3 regions of the Streptomyces sp. NPDC085927 genome follow, and region 1 is predicted to be linked to each of the others. Evidence: riboswitches for the same ligand, from Rfam matches in the RefSeq annotation. Region 1 holds a riboswitch; each other region holds the start of a gene.
The links. Region 1 has a riboswitch for thiamine pyrophosphate ahead of thiC (phosphomethylpyrimidine synthase ThiC). Riboswitches for the same ligand answer to the same signal wherever they lie in the genome.
Positions count from the first base shown of each region.

Region 2: it holds a riboswitch for thiamine pyrophosphate, as region 1 does, so the genes downstream of both, ACIF80_RS31845 (thiamine ABC transporter substrate binding subunit) here and thiC (phosphomethylpyrimidine synthase ThiC) in region 1, are expected to answer to the same signal.
Region 3: it holds a riboswitch for thiamine pyrophosphate, as region 1 does, so the genes downstream of both, thiO (glycine oxidase ThiO) here and thiC (phosphomethylpyrimidine synthase ThiC) in region 1, are expected to answer to the same signal.

Region 1 covers NZ_JBITSN010000006.1:472,444-479,591, reverse strand. The annotation lists gene ACIF80_RS19480 (DUF5326 family protein) at 54-266, shown strand; gene ACIF80_RS19475 (IclR family transcriptional regulator C-terminal domain-containing protein) at 569-1,294, shown strand; gene ACIF80_RS19470 (SsgA family sporulation/cell division regulator) at 1,393-1,827, shown strand; gene ACIF80_RS19465 (YibE/F family protein) at 2,064-3,701, opposite strand; TPP riboswitch at 3,976-4,164, shown strand; gene thiC (phosphomethylpyrimidine synthase ThiC) at 4,157-5,971, shown strand; gene ACIF80_RS19455 (VWA domain-containing protein) at 6,061-7,148, shown strand, end outside.
Region 2 covers NZ_JBITSN010000017.1:63,005-70,152, reverse strand. The annotation lists gene tsf (translation elongation factor Ts) at 1-210, shown strand, start outside; gene pyrH (UMP kinase) at 401-1,156, shown strand; gene frr (ribosome recycling factor) at 1,338-1,895, shown strand; gene ACIF80_RS31855 (phosphatidate cytidylyltransferase) at 1,895-3,019, shown strand; gene rlmN (23S rRNA (adenine(2503)-C(2))-methyltransferase RlmN) at 3,306-4,412, shown strand; TPP riboswitch at 4,461-4,566, shown strand; gene ACIF80_RS31845 (thiamine ABC transporter substrate binding subunit) at 4,651-5,733, shown strand; gene ACIF80_RS31840 (ABC transporter permease) at 5,781-7,148, shown strand, end outside.
Region 3 covers NZ_JBITSN010000002.1:563,708-570,855, reverse strand. The annotation lists gene ACIF80_RS07555 (hypothetical protein) at 1-550, opposite strand, end outside; gene metF (methylenetetrahydrofolate reductase [NAD(P)H]) at 607-1,530, opposite strand; gene thiE (thiamine phosphate synthase) at 1,724-2,404, opposite strand; gene ACIF80_RS07540 (Rv2175c family DNA-binding protein) at 2,715-3,080, opposite strand; gene ACIF80_RS07535 (NAD(P)/FAD-dependent oxidoreductase) at 3,239-4,480, opposite strand; gene ACIF80_RS07530 (hypothetical protein) at 4,513-4,863, opposite strand; TPP riboswitch at 4,913-5,024, shown strand; gene thiO (glycine oxidase ThiO) at 5,022-6,200, shown strand; gene thiS (sulfur carrier protein ThiS) at 6,197-6,433, shown strand; gene ACIF80_RS07515 (thiazole synthase) at 6,436-7,148, shown strand, end outside.

The DNA.
Region 1 (7,148 bases):
CATCATTCACGCGACCCGGTACGAGACGGGCGGAGCAGGTAAGGACGAAGACGATGCGAGAGATCTTCATGGGACTGCCGTGGTGGGTGAAGTGGATCGCGGTGCCGGTCATCGCCCTGGTCGTGTTCGGCGGCCTGATAGTCAGTGTGGTCGGATTCGTGATCGGGCTGCTCTTCAAGGTGTTGGTCTTCGTCGCCCTGGTCGGCGGACTCATCTACGTCGTACGGAAGTTCACATCGAGTTCGACGTCGCGCGGCGACTGGTGAGCCTCACGGGGAGCCGGTGAAGCGGTAACAGCCGGCGCCGGTTCCCTCGGGTGGGGGAAGTTTCCCGGACGGACCGTCTGTGTGCGGTGACAGACGGTTAGAGTCCGGAAGGCCATGCGGGGACGATCCCCGCGAGCGGCGTACACCCCCACCCGTGTTCCCCCGCACGGGCTGCCCCCTCGCTCCGGGAGTGACCCTTGGCCACGGCCGCCACCGTCCCCGCACATCTGTCCGCCGTTCCCTGCCAGCCCCATGCGCGCCCAGCGTCCGAGCCGGCGCCCACCGCGACCCTCATCGGCTCGGTGCAGCGCGCGATGCGTCTACTGGAATCCGTCGCGGGACACGAGTCCGGGGCCCCGGCCAAACAGTTGGCCCGCGAGACCGGGCTGGCGCTTCCCACGGCCTACCACCTGCTGCGCACCCTTGTGTACGAGGGCTATCTGCGCCGCGACAAGGGGCTGTTCTTCCTCGGCGACGCGGCCGAGCGACTGAACAGCAGCGGAGCCCCGCAGAAACGTCGCAGCACGGTCGTTGCCGCACTCGCGCACTGGCGTGACGCGATCGGAGCCCCCGTGTACTACGCGGTGTACCGCGAGGGCGAGATCGATCTGGTGTGCGTCTCCGACACTCCGGGCAATCCCGCGGTCCAGGAATGGGCAGACTTCCGGGCGACCGGCCACGCCCACGCCATCGGACAGTGTCTGCTGTCCCAGCTCGACGAGGCCGCCCGCCGTGACCACCTCGACCGCTACCCGGTGCAGCCCGTCACGCCGTACACCGTGCGCGACGGGCACAGCCTGCTCCGGCGCCTGGAGCGGACGCGTCGCATGGAGCCGGTGTTTGCGCGTCAGGAGTACGCGCTGGGGACGGTGTGCGCGGCCGTGCCGATCACGGCCGGTGCCACGGCCGCGACGATCGCCGTCTCCCTGCCGGTTCATCAGGTCCATCGGCTGCACCCCGCCGCTCAGCAGTTGCAAGCGGAAGTGGGCCGTCTGCTGGGGCCGTTGGCACCCTCTATCAGTATCTGAAAACTCACTCCTTGTGATTCGCTGTGCACGTTGAGCAAGATTCATCCAGTGTCAGGGGTCCATTCCCGGCCGGTCCGTAGCGAATGACGGGGTAGGCGATGCGCGAGTCCGTGCAGGCAGAGGTCATGATGAGCTTTCTCGTGTCGGAGGAGCTGTCCTTCCGTATCCCGGTGGAGCTCCGCTACGACACCTGTGATCCCTACGCCGTACGGTTGACCTTCCATCTTCCCGGTGACGCGCCGGTGACCTGGGCGTTCGGCCGGGAGCTGCTGATCGACGGGGTGGGCAGACCGTGCGGTGAGGGCGACGTACGCGTTTCACCGGTCGACCCCGACGCCCTGGGCGAGGTGCTGATCCGGCTTCAGGTCGGAGGTGACCACGCGCTGTTCCGTTCGTCCACGGCGCCCCTCGTGGCCTTCCTCGATCGCACCGACAAACTGGTACCGCTGGGCCAGGAGGGGGCGCTCGCCGACTTCGACGCCCATCTCGACGACGCACTGGACCGCATCCTGGCGGAGCAGAGCGCCGGTTGAGGCGTTCCGCATCCGGCCATCCTGTGGCGGAACCCTTCACCGTGTTCCGCCAGATCATGCAGGAACGCTTCCGCAGTGGTGACCGAGCGGATTCGGTGCCGGATTGACCGGCAGACGGCAGACGGTGGTCGACGGTTGACTACCGACTACCGACTACCGACTGCCGGAGGGCGGGTTGCCGGGAGAGCGGCCGCGGACGATCGGAAGTCGGCGGCGCGCGGACCGGCGCCGCGGGGTCAGCGCTTCCGGCGCCTGCCCCGACCGCCGCGTGCCGGAGCCGACCGGACGCCTTCCTCGGCCGCCGCCTGCGCGGCCGGGCGGTCGGCCGAGACCACCAGGGCGGCCAGCACCGTGGTGACCGGCACTGAAGCCACCAGACCGATCGAGCCGATCAGCGTACGCACGATCTCCTCCGCCACCAGCTCGCTGTTGGCGACCGTGCCCACGCTGCTCTGCGCGATGGAGAACAGCAGCAGCAAGGGCAGCGCGGCGCCCGCGTAGGCGAGCACCAGAGTATTGACGACGGACGCGATGTGGTCGCGGCCGATGCGGATGCCCGCGCGATACAGCCCGCGCCAGCCCATCGACGGGTTGGCCTCGTGCAATTCCCATACGGCCGACGTCTGCGTGACCGTCACGTCATCGAGCACACCGAGCGATCCGATGATGACACCGGCCAGCAGCAGGCCGCTCATGTCGATGTCCGGGTAAAGGCCGTGGATCAGACCGGTGTTGTCGTCGGTGTCGCCGGTCAGCGCCGCCCAGCTGATGAAGACCGAGCCCAGAAAACCGATCAGCAACAACGAGATCAGGGTGCCGAGAACGGCCACGGAGGTGCGCGCCGACAGTCCGTGGCAGAGATACAGGGCCTGCAGCATGATGGCGCTCGCCCCTACCACCGCCACGACCAGGGGGTTCGAACCCTGCAGGATCGCGGGCAGGATGAAGAAGTTCAGCACCAGGAAACTGACCGCCAGCGCGACCAGTGCCATCACACCGCGCAGCCGTCCGACAGCGACGACGGCGACCGCGAAAATGCCGGCGAGCAGGCCCAGCGGTACGCGCCGGTTCACATCCGCCACCGAGTACTGGAGGTCCTTCGGTGCGGAGGGCTCGTAGGCGACCACGACCTCCTGGCCCTCGCTCAGCTGCCGTGACTGGTCCGGCTGCACGATCTCGGTGAAGGTGCGGCCCACATCGTCGCCGGTGTCGACCCGGATCGTCGCTTTCTTGCACGTGCCGTCCGCCTGCTGCTGAGCGGAGGACCCCTCGGCCGTCGAGGTGTCACCGGTCGGGACGCCCCCGGACGCGTTGACGGACGAACAGCTCACCTCGACCACCTTGGTGACCGTGGCCTGCTGCGTCTGCCGGTCGAAACCGACGCCGGTCCGTTCGTGATCGGGCGTGCCACCCGGCCACAGCACCGCGAGGCCGATCAGCACCGCCGCGCCGAACGGGATGAGGACCGCCGCGATGACCTTGCGCAGGTGCTTCGAGACGGGAGCGGCCGGACCGTGGCTGTGACTGTGCCCGTGCGCGTGGCCGTGCCCACCGTCGTCGCCCGGACCATGCCCGTGCCCGCCGCCCGGAGGCGGACCGCCGTGCCCGCCGCCCGAATTCGGGCCGTCGCCGGAGTTCGGGCCACGTCCACGGCCGCCGGCACCGAGGCCCGGGCTGTGGGCATGACCCGGACCGTGGTCCCGGCCGCGGGCTCGACCTTGCCCCTGCCCTTCTTGCCCCTGTCCATGGCCCGGGCCCGGCCGGCCCGCGCCGGGCCCGGGAGCCCGACCGGGTGGTCCGAAAGCCGGGTTTACGGGCCCCGGGCCGGTGGGCCCGTCGGAGCCTCTGGAACCAGGGCCTCCAGGGCCGGGCAGGTGGTTCTGTGTCGCCGGCGCCTCGCCGGGGCCGTGTCCACGCCCGAACCAGTCTTCGGAGCCGGGGCCGTCTCCCTGAACGCCCCCATGGCCCGGGCCGGTGCCGGCTGCGGGTCCTCTGCCACGGCCGCCGCCGATTCGGGCGCCGGGGCCACGTGACGGTTCGGGCGGCGGGTACGGGGGAGGTTGCGTCGAGGTCACCGCCTGATCATCGCAAGAACAATGAAGGCCCTCTGTTCACCGCGCCAGGATTCCCGCTAGCGTGGAGGCACCTTTTTGTACACGCGGGAGCTCGGAGCACCGGGCTGAGAGGGCGCTGACCTCCGTCCCAGCGATGTTTCACATGAAACACCACTTGTCCGAGTGATGTTTCACACGGAACGTCGACAGACGGAAGCCGCTGCGCCGACCGCTGAACCTGTTACCGGGTAATGCCGGCGTAGGGAGTAGGTCTCATGACCAACAAGGATGCACGCACGCCTGTCTCCACTCAGAATCCGACGGAAGCGTCGGCGGGGGAGGAGGCCGGGAAGTCCATCGGCTGGCACAAGGCGTACGTCGAGGGCACACGCCCCGACCTGCGGGTGCCGGTCCGTCAGGTGCACCTCACCAACGGGCAGTCGGTCACGCTGTACGACACCTCGGGCCCGTACACCGACCCCCTGGTCGTCACCGATGTGCGCAGAGGGCTGACGCCGGTGCGGGAGAACTGGATCATCGCGCGCGGTGACACCGAGGAGTACGCGGGCCGTCCGGTCCGTCCCGAGGACGACGGGATCAGGCACACCTCTCCGCGCGGTGGACTGCGCAATCTCGACGCGGTGTTCCCGGGCCGGCCCCGTCAGCCGCGCCGGGGCCGCGAGGGCGGGGCGGTCACGCAGCTGGCGTACGCGCGCCGCGGTGAGGTCACGCCCGAGATGGAGTACGTGGCCATCCGGGAGAACGTATCGCCGGAGGTCGTGCGTGAGGAGATCGGGGCAGGCCGCGCGGTGCTGCCCGCCAACGTCAACCACCCGGAGGCCGAGCCGATGATCATCGGCAAGCGGTTCCTGGTGAAGGTCAACGCCAACATCGGCAACTCCGCGGTGACCTCCTCCATCGAGGAGGAGGTGGAGAAGATGACCTGGGCGACCCGCTGGGGCGCCGACACGGTCATGGACCTGTCCACCGGCCGCAACATCCACACCACCCGGGAGTGGGTGCTGCGCAACTCCCCCGTCCCCATCGGCACCGTGCCGCTCTACCAGGCGCTGGAGAAGGTCGACGGCAGGGCCGAGGAGCTGACCTGGGAGATCTACAAGGACACCGTCGTCGAGCAGGCCGAACAGGGTGTGGACTACATGACGGTCCACGCGGGCGTACGGCTGGCGTACGTGCCGCTCACCGCCCACCGCAAGACGGGCATCGTCTCGCGCGGCGGCTCGATCATGGCGGCGTGGTGCCTGGCGCACCACAAGGAGTCGTTCCTGTACGAGAACTTCGAGGAACTCTGCGAGATCCTCGCGGCGTACGACGTCACGTACTCGCTCGGTGACGGTCTCCGGCCGGGTTCGATCGCCGACGCCAACGACGAGGCGCAGTTCGCGGAGTTGCGCACGCTCGGGGAACTCAACCGGATCGCCAGGCGTTTGAATGTGCAGACCATGATCGAGGGCCCGGGGCATGTCCCGATGCACAAGATCAAGGAGAACATCGACCTTCAGCAGGAGATCTGCGATGAAGCCCCGTTCTATACGCTCGGCCCGCTGACGACGGACGTCGCGCCCGCGTACGACCACATCACCTCCGGTATCGGTGCGGCGATGATCGCCTGGTGGGGTACGGCCATGCTCTGCTACGTCACGCCCAAGGAGCACCTGGGCCTGCCGGACCGCGACGACGTCAAGACCGGCGTCATCACCTACAAGATCGCCGCCCATGCCGCCGACGTCGCCAAGGGGCATCCGGGGGCACAGGAGTGGGACGACGCCCTGTCCGACGCGCGCTTCGAGTTCCGGTGGGAGGACCAGTTCAACCTGGCTCTCGACCCGGACACGGCACGGGAGTTCCACGACGAGACGCTTCCGGCGGAGCCCGCGAAGACGGCGCACTTCTGCTCGATGTGCGGGCCGAAGTTCTGCTCCATGAAGATCAGCCGGAGCATCACGGAGCGGTTCGGCGGGACCTCGGCGGAGGGTGCGTCGGCCGAGGAGATCGCCGAGGGGATGCTGCGGAAGTCGAAGGAGTTCGCCGAGGCGGGCAACCGTGTGTACCTGCCGTTGACGGACTGAACGAACGAGCGGACCGAAGGAACAAAGGGGCGGGCCGTTCGGGCCCGCCCTCTCCTCTCCCGGGCGGATGGGTCGGCAGACTGGATGTCATGACAGCGAGATCAATGAGCAAGGGGTCCAACCTTCCCGTCGACGCCCAGGTGGTGCGCGTCGAGCTCGCTTGGGCCGCCGGGACCGGTGTGCCCGACATCGACGGGTCGGCTCTGCTGCTCACGGAGGGCGGGCGGGTGCGGGACGACGGAGACTTCGTCTTCTACAACCAGCCGCGGCACACCTCCGGCGCCGTGACGCACCTGGGGAAGCGGAGCGCCGCCGGCGCCGCGACCGACACGGTCGAGGTGGACCTGCGCCGGCTGGAACCGGCCGTCGAGCGAGTCGTGCTGTGCGCGTCGTCCGACGGCGGGACGTTCGGCCAGGTGCCGGGACTGGTGCTCAGGCTGCTCGACGCCGGTACGGGGGCCGAGATCGCGCGGTTCGACATGGTGGCCGGGACGGAGACCGCGTTCATCGGGGGCGAGCTGTACCGGCGGCAGGGAAAGTGGAAGTTCCGCGCGGTGGGGCAGGGGTACGACACGGGGCTCGCGGGGCTGGCCACCGACTTCGGTATCACCGTGGACGACGCTCCCCCGGCGGCAGCGGACTCCACGGCGGCTGCCGGCTCCACCACGGCACCCGGCGTGACGACGCCCCCTGCCGCGGCCGCAGTGCCGCCAGTCGTCCCGCCCGCGGTACCCACCACCCCGTCCCGGCCCTCGGTCGCGCCGGCCGCCTCCGCCCCGGTGCCCCCGTCCTCCGTCCCCTCTTCCGGCCCGTCGGCCGCTCCGCGGCTCACCAAGGGTGAGGAGCGGCTGCCGGTGGACATGCGCAAGCGGCTGTCACTGCGTAAGGAGCAGGTGGCGGTCAGCCTGCGCAAGCACGGAGCCGCCGGGGTCACCGCGCGCGTCATCCTCGTGCTGGACGCCTCCGGTTCCATGTCCTTCCTGTACTCCAAGGGGGTGGTGGCGGACGTCGTCGAACGCATGGCCGCGGTTGCCGCGCAGCTGGACGACGACGGTGAGATGCAGGCCTGGACGTTCGCCTCGAATCCGGCACGGCTGCCGGACCTGCGGCTGGGCGAGCTGCCCGAATGGCTCCGGCTGCACGTACGGGTGGGAGAGATGAGCCTCTTCCGGCGCGG
Region 2 (7,148 bases), on a different contig from region 1:
CGCCGCGTCGCCGAGGAGACCACCCGCGCGGAGGGCAAGCCCGAGGCCGCCCTGCCGAAGATCGTCGAGGGTCGCCTCAACGGCTTCTTCAAGGACGCCACGCTGCTGGGCCAGCCCTACGCGCTGGACAACAAGAAGTCCGTCCAGAAGGTCCTGGACGAGGCCGGTGTCACCCTGAAGCGCTTCACGCGCATCAAGGTCGGCATCTGAGTCCGTACCGCGACGGGCGTGCGACCCCTATAGGGTCGTCAGCAGTCGTTCGGACACGCCGTCACGCACGCGCGCGTGCCGCACGACAGCAGATCTGACGAGGAGGCCATTGCCGCATGGGATGCGTAGCACACCCCACCGGCAGTGGCCTCCTTCGTATGTGCAACAGGTGAAAGAGGCGGGATCCCCGATGACCAAGGCTGAGAAGAGCGACGACGGCACAGTGCACGGACGGTTTCTGCTGAAGCTGTCCGGAGAGGCCTTCTCCGGTGGCGGAGGCCTCGGCGTCGATCCCGACGTGGTGCACGCCATCGCACGCGAGATCGCGGCGGTCGTCCGTGACGGTGCCGAGATCGCCATCGTCATCGGCGGCGGCAACTTCTTCCGCGGTGCCGAACTCCAGCAGCGCGGCATGGACCGGGCCCGCTCGGACTACATGGGCATGCTCGGCACCGTGATGAACTGCCTCGCGCTCCAGGACTTCCTGGAGAAGGAGGGCGTGGACTCCAGGGTCCAGACCGCCATCACCATGGGTCAGGTCGCCGAGCCCTACATCCCGCTGCGGGCCGTACGGCACCTGGAGAAGGGCCGCGTGGTCATCTTCGGTGCCGGCATGGGCATGCCGTACTTCTCCACCGACACCACCGCCGCCCAGCGTGCCCTGGAGATCGACGCCGAGGCACTGCTGATGGGCAAGAACGGCGTGGACGGGGTCTACGACTCCGACCCGAAGACCAACCCCGACGCGGTGAAGTTCGACCACCTCGGGTACGGCGAGGTCATCACGCGTGATCTGAAGGTCGCCGACGCCACGGCCGTCACCCTGTGCCGCGACAACAAGCTCCCCATCGTCGTCTTCGAACTGCTGACGGAGGGCAATATCGCGCGCGCCGTCAAGGGTGAGAAGATCGGCACACTGGTGGGTGACCCGACGGACCGGAAGTGACCGGACCACAAGCACCCGTCCGAGGGGTGACGCCCCCGGGGGACGGACGGGACGGGCCGGGCCGGGGGATGGACAATGTCCCACCGGTCGGGAACCGTGCAGGAAGAAGACGCGACGCAGCCGGCCGCCGCCCCGACAGGGAACCGCGGCCGGGCCTACTCAAGACACGCAGGAGCAAGTGGTGATCGAAGAGACCCTCCTCGAAGCCGAGGAGAAGATGGAGAAGGCCGTCGTGGTCGCCAAGGAGGACTTCGCCGCGATCCGCACCGGCCGTGCGCACCCGGCGATGTTCAACAAGATCGTGGCCGACTACTACGGCGCACTGACGCCGATCAACCAGCTGGCCTCGTTCTCCGTGCCCGAGCCGCGCATGGCCGTGGTCACGCCGTTCGACAAGAGCGCGCTGCGCAACATCGAGCAGGCCATCCGGGACTCCGACCTGGGCGTCAACCCGAGCAACGACGGCAACATCATCCGCGTGGTGTTCCCGGAGCTGACCGAGGAGCGCCGCCGCGAGTTCATCAAGGTCGCCAAGGCCAAGGGCGAGGACGCCAAGGTCTCCATCCGCGCCGTGCGCCGCAAGGCCAAGGACAGCATCGACAAGATGATCAAGGATGGCGAGGTCGGCGAGGACGAGGGCCGCCGTGCGGAGAAGGAGCTCGACGACACCACCGCGAAGTACGTCGCCCAGGTGGACGAGCTCCTGAAGCACAAGGAAGCGGAACTCCTCGAGGTCTGATGAACGACTCTTCCTGGGGGGCGCCGCAGGCCGGGTACTGGGGGCCGCCCGACCAGGGGCCCGTCCAGGGAGCTGTCCCGGCGGGTCCCCCGTACGACGCGCACTACGCGCAGCAGACTCGCCCCATGCCGGTCGTGCCCGGTGAACCCGAACACGGCGGTGGTCAGGAGGCGGACCAGGGGGCCGCGCGGCCGAGCGGCCCCCTGGTCCGAGACGAGCCGACACGGGCGCGTCCCCACCCCGGGGAGATGCCGCAGAATCCGGAGCCCATGTCCGACACCCCGCAGCCGGCGCCCCCGCCGCAGAAGAAGAGCGCGGGGCGTGATCTGCGTGCCGCGATAGGGGTCGGTGTCGGGCTCTGTGTGCTGGTCGCCGTGTCGCTGTTCGTCGTCAAGGCCGTCTTCGTCGGCGTCGTCGCCGTCGCCATCGTGGTGGGCCTGCGGGAGCTGACCAAGCGGCTGGAAGAGCGCAAGGGCATCGAGGCGCCGTTCGTTCCGCTCGCGGCCGGCGGTGCGGCCACGATCGTCTCCGGGTACGTGTGGGGCAGCGACGGCGCGTGGATCGCGATGGCGCTCACCGCGCTGGCGGTGCTGGTCTGGCGGATGGCCCAACCGCCCGAGAACTACCTCAGGGACGTCACGGCGGGGGTCTTCGCCGCGTTCTACGTGCCGTTCCTGGCGACCTTCGTGTCGATGATGCTGGCCGCGGACGACGGGCCCTGGCGGGTACTGACGTTCATAGTGATCACGGTCGTCGCCGACACCGGTGCGTACGCCGTCGGCTGGCGCTTCGGCACGCACAAGCTCGCTCCGCGCATCAGCCCCGGCAAGACCCGCGAGGGCCTGCTGGGCGCGGTCGGGTTCGCCATGGTGGCGGGTGCGCTGTGCATGCAGTTCCTGATCGACGACGGCACCTGGTGGCAGGGGCTGCTGCTCGGGCTCGCGGTCTCGGTCAGCGCCACCCTCGGCGACCTGGGCGAGTCCATGATCAAGCGGGACCTCGGCATCAAGGACATGGGCACCCTGCTGCCCGGTCACGGCGGCATCATGGACCGCCTGGACTCCCTGCTGCCGACGGCGCCGGTGGTGTGGCTGCTGCTGGTGGTCTTCGTCGGGTCCGGGTGAGGGAAGGTCACGGCGCCGCGCGGCGCCGGCCGCACAGGGACACAGCAGGACCGCCCGGACTCCCTGCTGCCGACGGCCTCGGTGGCCGGCTGCCGGTGGTCTTCGTCGGGAGCTGACCCGGTCGGCCCCGGCACCCTTCGAGCCCCCGCGCCCTGTCGGACGCGGGGGCTCGCGCCGTCCTGGAAGGGCTTTGCCGGAGAGACTTCGGCAGGACGTCCCAGGCGGTCCGGGGCCCCGCGGCCGGTCCGCGCGGTCACCCCAATGGATCTGCGACACTGGTACAGCCATGCCTAAGCCCGGAGAACTGACCTTTGTCGCGCCGCGCGGATCCAAGAAGCCGCCGCGGCACCTTGCCGACCTCACGCCCGCCGAGCGCAAGGAGGCGGTCGCAGCGGCCGGTGAGAAGCCGTTTCGGGCCAAGCAGCTCTCGCAGCACTACTTCGCGCGGTACGCGCACGATCCGGAGCAGTGGACCGACATTCCCGCCGGGTCCCGGGCCAAGCTGCGGGAGGCGCTGCTTCCCGAGCTGATGACGGTCGTCCGGCATCTGTCCACCGACCAGGGCACCACCCGCAAGACGCTGTGGAAGATGTTCGACGGAACCCTCGTCGAGTCGGTGCTCATGCGGTACCCGGACCGGGTGACGATGTGCATCAGCTCGCAGGCGGGCTGTGGCATGAACTGCCCGTTCTGCGCGACCGGGCAGGCCGGTCTCGACCGGAACCTGTCCACCGCGGAGATCGTGCACCAGATCGTGGACGGGATGCGGTCGCTGCGGGACGGGGAGGTTCCCGGCGGACCGGCACGGCTGAGCAACATCGTCTTCATGGGGATGGGCGAGCCGCTCGCCAACTACAACCGGGTCGTGGGCGCCATCCGCCGCCTGACCGACCCCGAGCCGGACGGCCTCGGGCTGTCCCAGCGCGGGATCACCGTGTCGACGGTCGGGCTCGTGCCGGCGATCAACCGGTTCTCCGACGAGGGCTTCAAGTGCCGCCTGGCCATCTCCCTGCACGCGCCCGACGACGAACTGCGCGACACCCTCGTCCCGGTGAACACGCGGTGGAAGGTGCGCGAGGTCCTGGACTCCGGGTTCGAGTACGCGGCCAGGTCCGGGCGGCGGCTGTCCATCGAGTACGCGCTGATCCGGGACATCAACGACCAGGCGTGGCGCGGTGACCGGCTCGGGCGGCTGCTCAGGGGCAAGCCGGTGCACGTCAACCTGATCCCGCTCAACCCGACGCCCGGTTCCCAGTGGACCGCCTCGCGGCCCGAGGACGAGAAGGCGTTCGTGGACGCGATCGCCGCGCACGGTGTGCCGGTGACGGTCCGGGACACCCGTGGACAGGAGATCGACGGGGCCTGTGGTCAGCTCGCCGCGAGCGAGAGGTAGCCTGGCCGGCACAAGGACGACAACTGCATACCGGGTAACCACACGTTCATTTTCCGACAGGGGAGCGCCACAGCGCTGAGAGTGCGGCATCGGCCGCAGACCCTCCGAACCTCGCCCAGGTCATTCTGGGTAGGGAGATCGGTCATCACTCGAGCTGTTGCGCCCTGCCCGGGACACCTGTGAGGGGTCCCGGGCAGGGCCGCGTCTCTTCCTGGTCACCCCCAGGAGGAAAAAACCGGTGAACATCACCAAGAAGGTCACGATCCTGGCCCTCGGGCTGGGCCTGGTCACGCTGTCCGCCTGCGGCTCGTCCGACGGCGGAGGCAGGAGCGACGGCGGGTCGAAGACCGTGACCCTCGTCAGCCACAACTCGTGGGCCGCGTCCAAGGACGTCGTCGCCGCCTTCGAGAAGGAGTCCGGCTACAAGCTCAGGGTCCTGGAGGACGGCGACGCCGGGCAGGCCGTCAACAAGGCGATCCTGACCAAGGACAACCCCCAGGGCGACGTCTTCTTCGGCGTGGACAACACCCTGCTGTCCCGAGCCCTCGACAACGGGCTGTTCCAGCCGTACGAGGCGAAGGACTCCGACTTCGTCCTTCCCGGGCTCCGGGCCACCGGGGCCGGCCACCGGGTCACGCCCGTCGACACCGGTGACGTCTGCGTCAACTACGACAAGGAGTGGTTCAGCGAGCGCGACCTGGCCCCGCCGCGGACCTTCGACGACCTGATCAAGCCCGAGTACAAGAACCTCCTCGTCACCGAGAACGCCTCCACCTCCTCGCCCGGCCTCGGCTTCCTGCTCGGCACCGCCGCGAAATACGGCGACGAAGGCTGGACGGATTACTGGAAGAAGCTCAAGGCCAACGGCGTGAAGGTGGTCGACGGCTGGGAGCAGGCCTACAACGAGGAGTTCTCCGGCTCGGCCGGCGGCAAGCAGGCCAAGGGCGACCGGCCGCTGGTGGTGTCCTACGCCTCCTCCCCGCCCGCCGAGGTGATCTACGCCGACCCGAGGCCGAAGACCGCTCCCACCGGTGTCGCCGACGGCACCTGCTTCCGCCAGGTCGAGTACGCGGGGCTGCTCAGCAACGCGAAGAACCCCGAGGGCGGGAAGGCACTGCTCGACTTCCTGCTCACCAAGGAGTTCCAGGACGACATGCCGCTGAACATGTTCGTCCACCCGGTGCGCGAGGGCGCCCAGGTGCCCGAGGACTTCGCGAAGTACGGTCCGCAGGCCAAGAACCCCGAGACCATGGACCCGGCGAAGATCGCCGACCACCGTGACCAGTGGGTCAAGTCGTGGACCTCGCTCGTACTGAAGTGAGCCGAGCCGCGGCGAGGCGGCGTGGGACCGCGGCGCGGCTCGGTCTGATGGCCGTGCCCGTCGCGTTCTTCGCCGTCTTCTTCGCCTACCCCGTCACCGCGATCGTCGCGCGAGGACTGAAGACCGACGGGGTCTGGCAGATCGGGCGGATCGGGGAGGTGCTGGCGCAGTCCGACGTCCGGCAGGTGCTGTGGTTCACCACCTGGCAGGCGCTGGTCTCCACCGCCCTCACCCTCCTGATCGCCCTGCCCGGTGCGTACGTCTTCGCCCGCTTCGACTTCCCCGGCAAACAGCTGCTGCGGGCCGTGGTCACCGTCCCGTTCGTGCTGCCGACGGTCGTCGTCGGTACGGCGTTCATGGCGCTCGTGGGGCGCGGCGGGCTCCTCGACGAGCTGTGGGGTCTGCGGCTGGACACCACCGTGTGGGCGATCCTGCTGGCGCACGTCTTCTTCAACTACGCCGTCGTCGTGCGCACCGTCGGCGGACTGTGGGGACAGCTCGACCCGCGGCAGGAGGAGGCCGCGCGGATGCTCGGCGCCTCCCGGTTCACGGCCTGGCGGACCGTCACGCTGCCCGCCCTGGCGCCCGCCGTGGCCGCCGCCGCGCTGATGGTCTTCCTGTTCACCTTCACCTCGTTCGGTGTGGTGCAGATCCTCGGCGGGCCCACCTTCGCCACCCTGGAAGTGGAGATCTACCGGCAGACGTCGGAGATCTTCGACCTGTCCACCGCCGCCGTCCTGACGATGATCCAGTTCGTCGCGGTGGGCGCGATCCTCGCCCTGCACGCCTGGACCGTACGGCGGCGGGAGACCGCGCTGCGGCTGGTGGACGCCTCCCAGACCGCGCGGCGGCCGCACGGCACCGGGCAGTGGGCGCTGCTCGCCGGGGTCGTCGCCACCGTCGCCGTCCTGCTGCTCCTGCCGCTCGTGGTGCTGGTGGAACGGTCCTTCGGCGACGCGGGCCTCGGCCACTACCGGGCGCTGACCCGCGACGACGGGGGCGTGTTCCTGGTAGCGCCGATCGAGGCGGTCGGCAACTCCCTGCGGTACGCGGTCGCGGCCACCGTCATCGCCGTGGTGATCGGAACCCTGGCGTCCGTCGCGCTCACCCGGCGGGACGCGGGACCGCTGGTGCGGGGCTTCGACGCCCTGCTGATGCTGCCGCTCGGGGTGTCCGCCGTGACCGTCGGCTTCGGGTTCCTGCTCGCCCTCGACGAGCCGCCGCTGGACCTGCGTTCCTCCTGGATCCTGGTACCGCTCGCGCAGGCACTGGTCGGTGTCCCCTTCGTCGTACGGACCATGCTGCCCGTGCTGCGGGCCGTGGACACGCGGCTGCGGGAGGCGGCGGCGGTGCTCGGGGCGTCGCCGTGGCGGGTGTGGCGGGAGGTGGACCTGCCGATGGTGCGACGGGCCGTA
Region 3 (7,148 bases), on a different contig from region 1:
CCGCGTACTGGTCCTGGGCGGGGGTGCCGTACCCGTTGTCGCCGTAGACGCCGTAGGAGCCGGTGTCGTCGGGCATGGGCTGCGGCTCGTAGACGGCCGTGGTCTCGGCGGCCGTCTGCTGTTCGCCGCGCACCGGCGTGAACACGTCGTCGCGGTCGTAGTCGTCGGCTCCGTAGGAGTCCCGGTCGCGGCTCCGCTCGGCACCCTCGTCGCCGTTGGCCTCCAGGCCGGAGACCTCCAGGGTCGGCTCCTCCCGCCCGCGGTCACCACGGCCGCCCTTGACGGCGGACAGCAGTGGGGCGTTGACCGCCCAGCCGGCCGCGAAGCCGCGGCGGAACGACAGCGTGACGTAGGTCTGGCCGATCGCGAAGGCGATGGCACCCAGGCCGATCACGACGACCGACGGGATCAGCACACCGAGCACGACGCCCAGAAAGCCCGCGAAGGCGAGCAGCCGCCAGCGCAGACGTGCCTTGTACTGCAGCAATACCTCGCCGAGCAGCCACAAAGCGACCACACCGAACGCGATGTAGAGGACCGTCCAGCCCATGTACGCCCCTCTCCCAGTGGCCGCTACGCAGTGTGTCGTACGCCGGTGCGACCGGTCTAGGCCCGCGGTGGGTGATGCAGGCCCAGGTTCTCGTAGATTTCCAGCGTCGCCGTGGAGTTGTTCAGCGTGATGAAGTGCAGTCCGGGCACTCCCTCGGCCAGCAGCCGTGCGCAGAACTCCGTGGCGAACTCGATACCGATGGAGCGTACCGCCGCCGGATCGTCCGCCGCTGTGAGGATCCGCTCTTTCAGGGCATCCGGGAACGACGCGTTACTGAGCTGCGGCAACCTCTCCAACATCTTCACACTGGTCACCGGCATGACCTCCGGAATCACCGGTGTTCCGCAACCCGCCGCATCGACCCGGTCACGCAGGCGCAGATAGGACTCGGGGTGGAAGAACATCTGGGTGATCGCGTAGTCGGCACCGGCCCGGCACTTGTCGACGAAGTGCGCGACGTCCGTGTCCCAGTCGGACGAGCGCGGATGCATCTCCGGGAAGGCGGCGACCCCCACGCAGAAGTCGCCCGACTCCTTGATGAGCCGGACGAGTTCGGCGGCGTAGGTCAGGCCCTGCGGATGCGGGATCCAGTCGGCCCTCGGGTCGCCGGGCGGGTCGCCCCGTACGGCGAGCATGTTGCGGATCCCGGCGTCGGCGTACTGGCCGATGATGTTGCGCAGTTCGGCGACGGAGTGGTCGACCGCCGTGAGGTGGGCGACCGGGGTGAGGGTGGTGTCGGCGACGATCTGCTCGGTCTCGTGGACCGTGCCCGCGCGGGTGGACCCTCCGGCGCCGTAGGTGACGGAGACGAAGTCCGGAGCGACCGCCTCGACCCTGCGCAGCGCGCTCCAGAGGTTCCGCTGGCCCTTGGGGGTCTTGGGCGCCGAGAACTCGAACGAGTACGTCGTCTTTCCGGCAGCGAGCATGTCACGCACGGTGCGCGCGTGATCAGTCCTGACGGATGCTGTTCCGAGGGCCATACCGGCAGGTTAGCCAGGGGGCGCCGGTCCCCCAACCGGATGCGGGAGATTTGCCGGAATTGCCGACTTGTTGTCCACCCTTTGGACATGTGGTGACGAACAAGGGATGGGGGGCCGGGGTGGCGGGCGACGGGCCAGGCCGGCGGGCGGCGGGAGCGGTGCCGGCGGCGGACGACGGGCGCCGGCGGCGGTGTCAGGGGCGGACGCCCGGTGCCGTCTGCCGCAGCCGCCTCGCGAACTCGGCCGCCGCCGCGCCCGGGTCGTCCGCCTCGGTGATGGCCCGTACGACGACGACCCGGCGGGCGCCGGCCTCCAGGACCTCGTCGAGGTTGCCGAGGTCGATGCCGCCGATGGCGAACCAGGGGCGGTCGGTGCCGAGGCCGGCGGCGTACCGGACCAGGCCGAGGCCGGGGGCGTGGCGGCCGGGCTTGGTGGGGGTGGGCCAGCAGGGGCCGGTGCAGAAGTAGTCCACGCCGTCCTGCACGGCGGCCGCGGCGGCCTCGGACTCGGCGTGCGTGGAGCGGCCGATCAGGATGTCCTCGCCGAGGAGGGCCCGGGCCGCGGGGACGGGGAGGTCGCCCTGTCCGAGGTGCAGTACGTCGGCGCCGGCGGCGTGGGCGACGTCCGCGCGGTCGTTCGCCGCGAGCAGCTTGCCGTGCCGGGCGCAGGCGTCCGCGAGGACCTCCAGGTGCTCCAGCTCCTCGGCTGCCTCCATGCCCTTGTCCCTGAGCTGGACGATGTCGACACCGCCGGCCAGGACCGCGTCCAGGAACTCCGCGAGGTCGCCCTGCCGCTTGCGGGCGTCGGTGCAGAGGTAGACCAGGGAGTCGGCGAGGCGGGCGCGCGGGGCGGTGCCTGCGGCGGTGTCGGGCATGCGGGAGTCCCCCTGTGTGTAGGTGGCGTCCGGGCCGGCCGCGCGCGGGGCAGGCCCGGTGGGTCGTCGGCGGATGCCCCACGGCCCGTCGGGGCCGGCGGAGCACACGCCGCAACGGACCCTATGCCGCCGCGGCGACCGGGAGACCGGCCGCGGGCGGCCCGGCGGCCGCCCGGACCGCCGGGCCTTCCCGGCGCCCTGGGGCAGCGGCGCCGGGTGGCGGTTTCATGGCCGGCTGTACCCGCACGGGCGCGGCACGCGAAGAGGTGCGTACCGGTGCTTGTGCGGGTCCCGGCGTGCCGTCCCGGGGTCAGACGGCGAGCGCCTGGGCGCGGCGCTTCACCTCCGTGCCGCGGTTCTCGCTCAGTGCCTGCGCGGGCGTGCCCGGCAGGCTCTCGTCGGGGGTGAAGAGCCATTCCAGCATCTCTTCGTCCGTGAAGCCGTCGTCCCGCAGGAGCGTCAGGGTCCCGGAGAGGCCCTTGACGACCTTGTCCTCGTCGATGAAGGCGGCGGGGACGTGCAGTGCGCGGTTCTCACCTCGGCGTACGGCGATGAGCTGGCCTTCCTTGACCAGTTGCCGGACGCGCGTCACCTCGACGCCGAGCATCTCGGCGATGTCGGGAAGGGTGAGCCAGGCGGGGACGAGAGCATCGATCTTTGCGTCAATCTCGGTCACGGGACAAGCCTGCCATCTGGCACCGACAGCCGGAAGCCGGACCCCTCCACCTGGGCGGACGTTCAACCCGGACGACTGGATCCTCGGACTGCCGGCCGGGTGACCGGAGGCCGGGAGACCGGGAGACCGGGAAACCGGGAAACCGGGAAACCAAAAGCTCACGCCTTCGCCGACTTCAGGGGTCGTGCCGGGTCGGCCAGCAGCGTCTCGTCCATCACCGTGCCCGCCTCGATCAGCCGGCGCCCCTGGGCCAGGTCGCGGGGGCGGCCCACCGCCAGCAGCGCGACCAGCCGGGACGCGCGGAGCCAGCAGACCGTCCACGCCGGGCCGTCGGCCTCCCCGCGCCACACCGTCCGGTCGGCGTCCGCGTGGTGTCCGGCGTACTGGACGAAGCGTCCGAACTGCTCGGACCAGAAGTACGGCACCGGGTCGTACACCGCCGGGGGCTCACCGGTGGCCGACCCGATGATGTTCGCCGCGACCGTGCGCGGGCCCTGGAGGGCGTTGTCCCAGTGATGCACCAGCAGGCGTTCGCCGTACCGCCTCGAGGGGAAGGACGCGCAGTCGCCCACCGCGTACACGTCCGGCACGGAGGTCGTCAGGCGGGCGTCGGCGACCACCTCGCCGTGCTCGCCGAGCTCGACCCCCGAGCCGGCCAGCCAGGCGGTGGCGGGGCGGGCGCCGATACCGACGACGACGGCGTCCGCGGGCAGCCGCGAGCCGTCGTCGAGCACCACCGCGCCGGGTTCGACGCGCTCCACGCGCGCGTGCGTCCGCAGCACCACTCCCGCGTCGTCGTACCAGGCGGTCATCGGGGCGGTCGCCTCGGCGGGCAGCGCCTCGGCCAGCGGCCGGCCGGCGGCCTCCACGACGGTGACCGCGCAGCCCGCCTCGCGCGCCGCCGTGGCGAACTCCGCGCCGATCCAGCCGGCGCCGACGACCACGATGTCCTGCCGGCGCGCGAGCACCGGCCGCAGTCGTTCGACGTCGTCCAGGGTGCGCAGCAGATGGACGCCCGGAACCCCCTCCGCGCCCGGCAGCCGGACCGGTTCGGCGCCGGTCGCGACGACCAGGACGTCGTAGGGGACCGGCCCGGCCTCCGTGTCCAGCTCGTGGTCGGCGGGGCGCAGCCCGAACACCTCGCAGCCGAGCCGCAGTTCGATGCCGAGCGCCTCGAAGTCGACGTCGAAGGCGGAGTTCTCCGCCGTGCCGAGCAGCACCGCCTTGGACAGGGGCGGCCGGTCGTACGGCTGGTGGGGTTCGGCGCCGATCAGTGTCACGGTGCCGGTGAAGCCCTGCTCCCGGAGGGCGACGGCGGTCTGTACGCCGGCCATCCCGGCCCCCGTCACCACCACGCGCCGCGGTCCGGACGGTCCCCGTTCCTGCGTCTGCTCACTCACCTGATCACCATAGACACCCGTCCGGTGGCCGGTCAGTCCTCGGGAGCCGTGAGCTGTTCCACCACGCTGGTGCCGCTGCCCGGCTGCGACTCCCACTCCCAGGTCTCCTCCAGCCGCACCCGCCCGTCGGGCAGTTCCACGACCGTGGACCCGCAGTGTCCGCAGGAGGTGGTGCCGTCGCGCTTGAGCTGCACGTACCGGAAGTCCAGCCGGTCCCCCTCCCGGGTACCCACCAGGTGTCCGCGGACGACGTCACCGCCCGCGTACTCGGCCCAGATCTCGCCGTCCCGCTCGTGGTACGCGAACCGGGTGCGGGTTCCGACCTGGCCCGGCGCCTGGTCGGCGACGGGGGCGAGGACGAGACCGTCGAGCGAACCAGCCATGCGAAGACTCCCTACACGTTCGTTGATCCGGAGGCTAGGGTGGCCAACGTAAGACACTCGCGGGAGCCCGGACGCACCGGGCTGAGAGGGAGGCTGGCGGCCTCCGACCGTATGAACCTGATCCGGGTCATGCCGGCGAAGGGAGGGGCTGGACGCCCATGCCGCCCACACACACCTCGCAGCGCTCCCCCGACGTCCTCGTCGTCGGGGGCGGGATCATCGGCCTGGTCACGGCCTGGCGGGCCGCGCAGCGCGGGCTGTCCACGACCGTGCTGGACCCCGAGCCGGGTGCCGGCGCCGCCCGGGTGGCCGCCGGGATGCTGGCCGCCGTCACCGAACTGCACTACGGCGAGCAGACCCTGCTCGGTCTGAACCTCGCCTCCGCGCGCCGCTATCCCGACTTCGCGGCCGAGCTCACCGAGGCCGCCGGCCATGACCTCGGCTACCGCCGCTGCGGCACGCTCGCGGTCGCGCTGGACGCCGACGACCGCGCTCACCTGCGTGAACTGCACGTCCTGCAGCAGCGGTCCGGGCTCGACGCGCAGTGGCTGTCCGGACGGGAGTGCCGACGTCTGGAGCCGATGCTCGCACCGGGTGTGCGCGGCGGGCTGCGGGTGGACGGCGACCACCAGATCGACCCCCGGCGCCTGGCGGCCGCGCTGGTGACCGCCTGCGAGCGGGCGGGAGTGGAAGTGCGCCGCGCGTGGGCCGAGCGGCTCACCGTCGCCGGGGAGCGGGCCACGGGTGTGGTCACCGCCGACGGCACCGGGCTGAGCGCCGGGCAGGTGGTGCTCGCCGGGGGCAGCCTCAGCGGTCGGCTCGCGGGGATCCCGGCGGACGTGCTGCCTCCGGTACGTCCCGTGAAGGGGCAGGTGGTCCGGCTCGCGATGCCGGACCGGTTCGGCCCGTTCCTGAGCCGGACGGTACGCGCGGTGGTGCGCGGCAGCCATGTGTACCTGGTGCCGCGCGAGAACGGGGAGCTGGTGATCGGGGCGACCAGCGAGGAACAGGGCTGGGACACGACCGTCACCGCGGGCGGGGTGTACGAACTGCTGCGCGACGCCCACGCACTCGTCCCCGGGATCACCGAACTGCCGCTCACCGAGACCCGGGCCGGGCTGCGCCCCGGCTCCCCCGACAACGCGCCGCTGCTCGGCCCGTCCGCGCTGGCGGGGCTGGTCCTCGCGACCGGGCACCACCGCAACGGCGTACTGCTCACGCCGGTCACGGGCGACGTCCTGGCCGAGGTCCTGACCACCGGTGGGCTCCCGGCCGAGGCCCGCCCCTTCACCCCCCTGCGGTTCACCGCCGCCGCACTCACGGAGCAGCCCGCATGAACGATCCGGCGAATGCCACGACCGGCACCACCGTCACCGTCTCCGTCAACGGGGAGCCGCGCGAGGTGGCTTCCGGCACGGCGCTCGACGCGCTGGTCGCCACCCTGACCCCGGCTCCCTCCGGGGTGGCCGCCGCCCTCAACGAAACCGTCGTCCCGCGCGCGCGATGGCCGCTCACGTCCCTCTCCGAGGGGGACCGGGTGGAAGTCCTGACCGCCGTCCAAGGAGGCTGACCATGGCCGACGATCCGTTCGTTCTCGGCGGTACGTCCTTCACGTCCCGGCTGATCATGGGGACCGGCGGGGCGCCCAGCCTCGACGTGCTGGAGCGGGCGCTGGTGGCGTCCGGTACGGAGCTGACGACCGTCGCGATGCGGCGGGTGAACCCCTCGGTGCACGGCTCGGTCCTGTCGGTGCTGGAGAAGCTGGGCATCCGGGTGCTGCCGAACACGGCGGGCTGCTACACCGCCGGCGAAGCGGTGCTCACCGCGCGTCTCGCGCGGGAGGCGCTCGGCACCGACCTGGTCAAGCTGGAGGTCATCGCCGACGAGCGCACCCTGCTGCCGGACCCGATCGAGCTGCTGGAGGCGGCTCAGACGCTGGTCGACGACGGGTTCACGGTGCTGCCGTACACCAATGACGACCCGGTGCTGGCGCGGAAACTGGAGGACGCCGGCTGTGCGGCGATCATGCCGCTCGGGTCACCGATCGGGTCGGGGCTCGGCATCCGCAACCCGCACAACTTCGAGCTGATCACGCAGCACGCGCGCGTGCCGGTGATCCTGGACGCGGGCGCCGGTACGGCGTCGGACGCGGCGCTGGCGATGGAACTGGGGTGCGCGGGGGTGATGCTCGCCTCGGCGGTGACGCGGGCGCAGGAGCCGGTGCTGATGGCTGCCGCCATGCGCGGTGCGGTGGAGGCGGGGCGGCTGGCCCGGCGGGCGGGGCG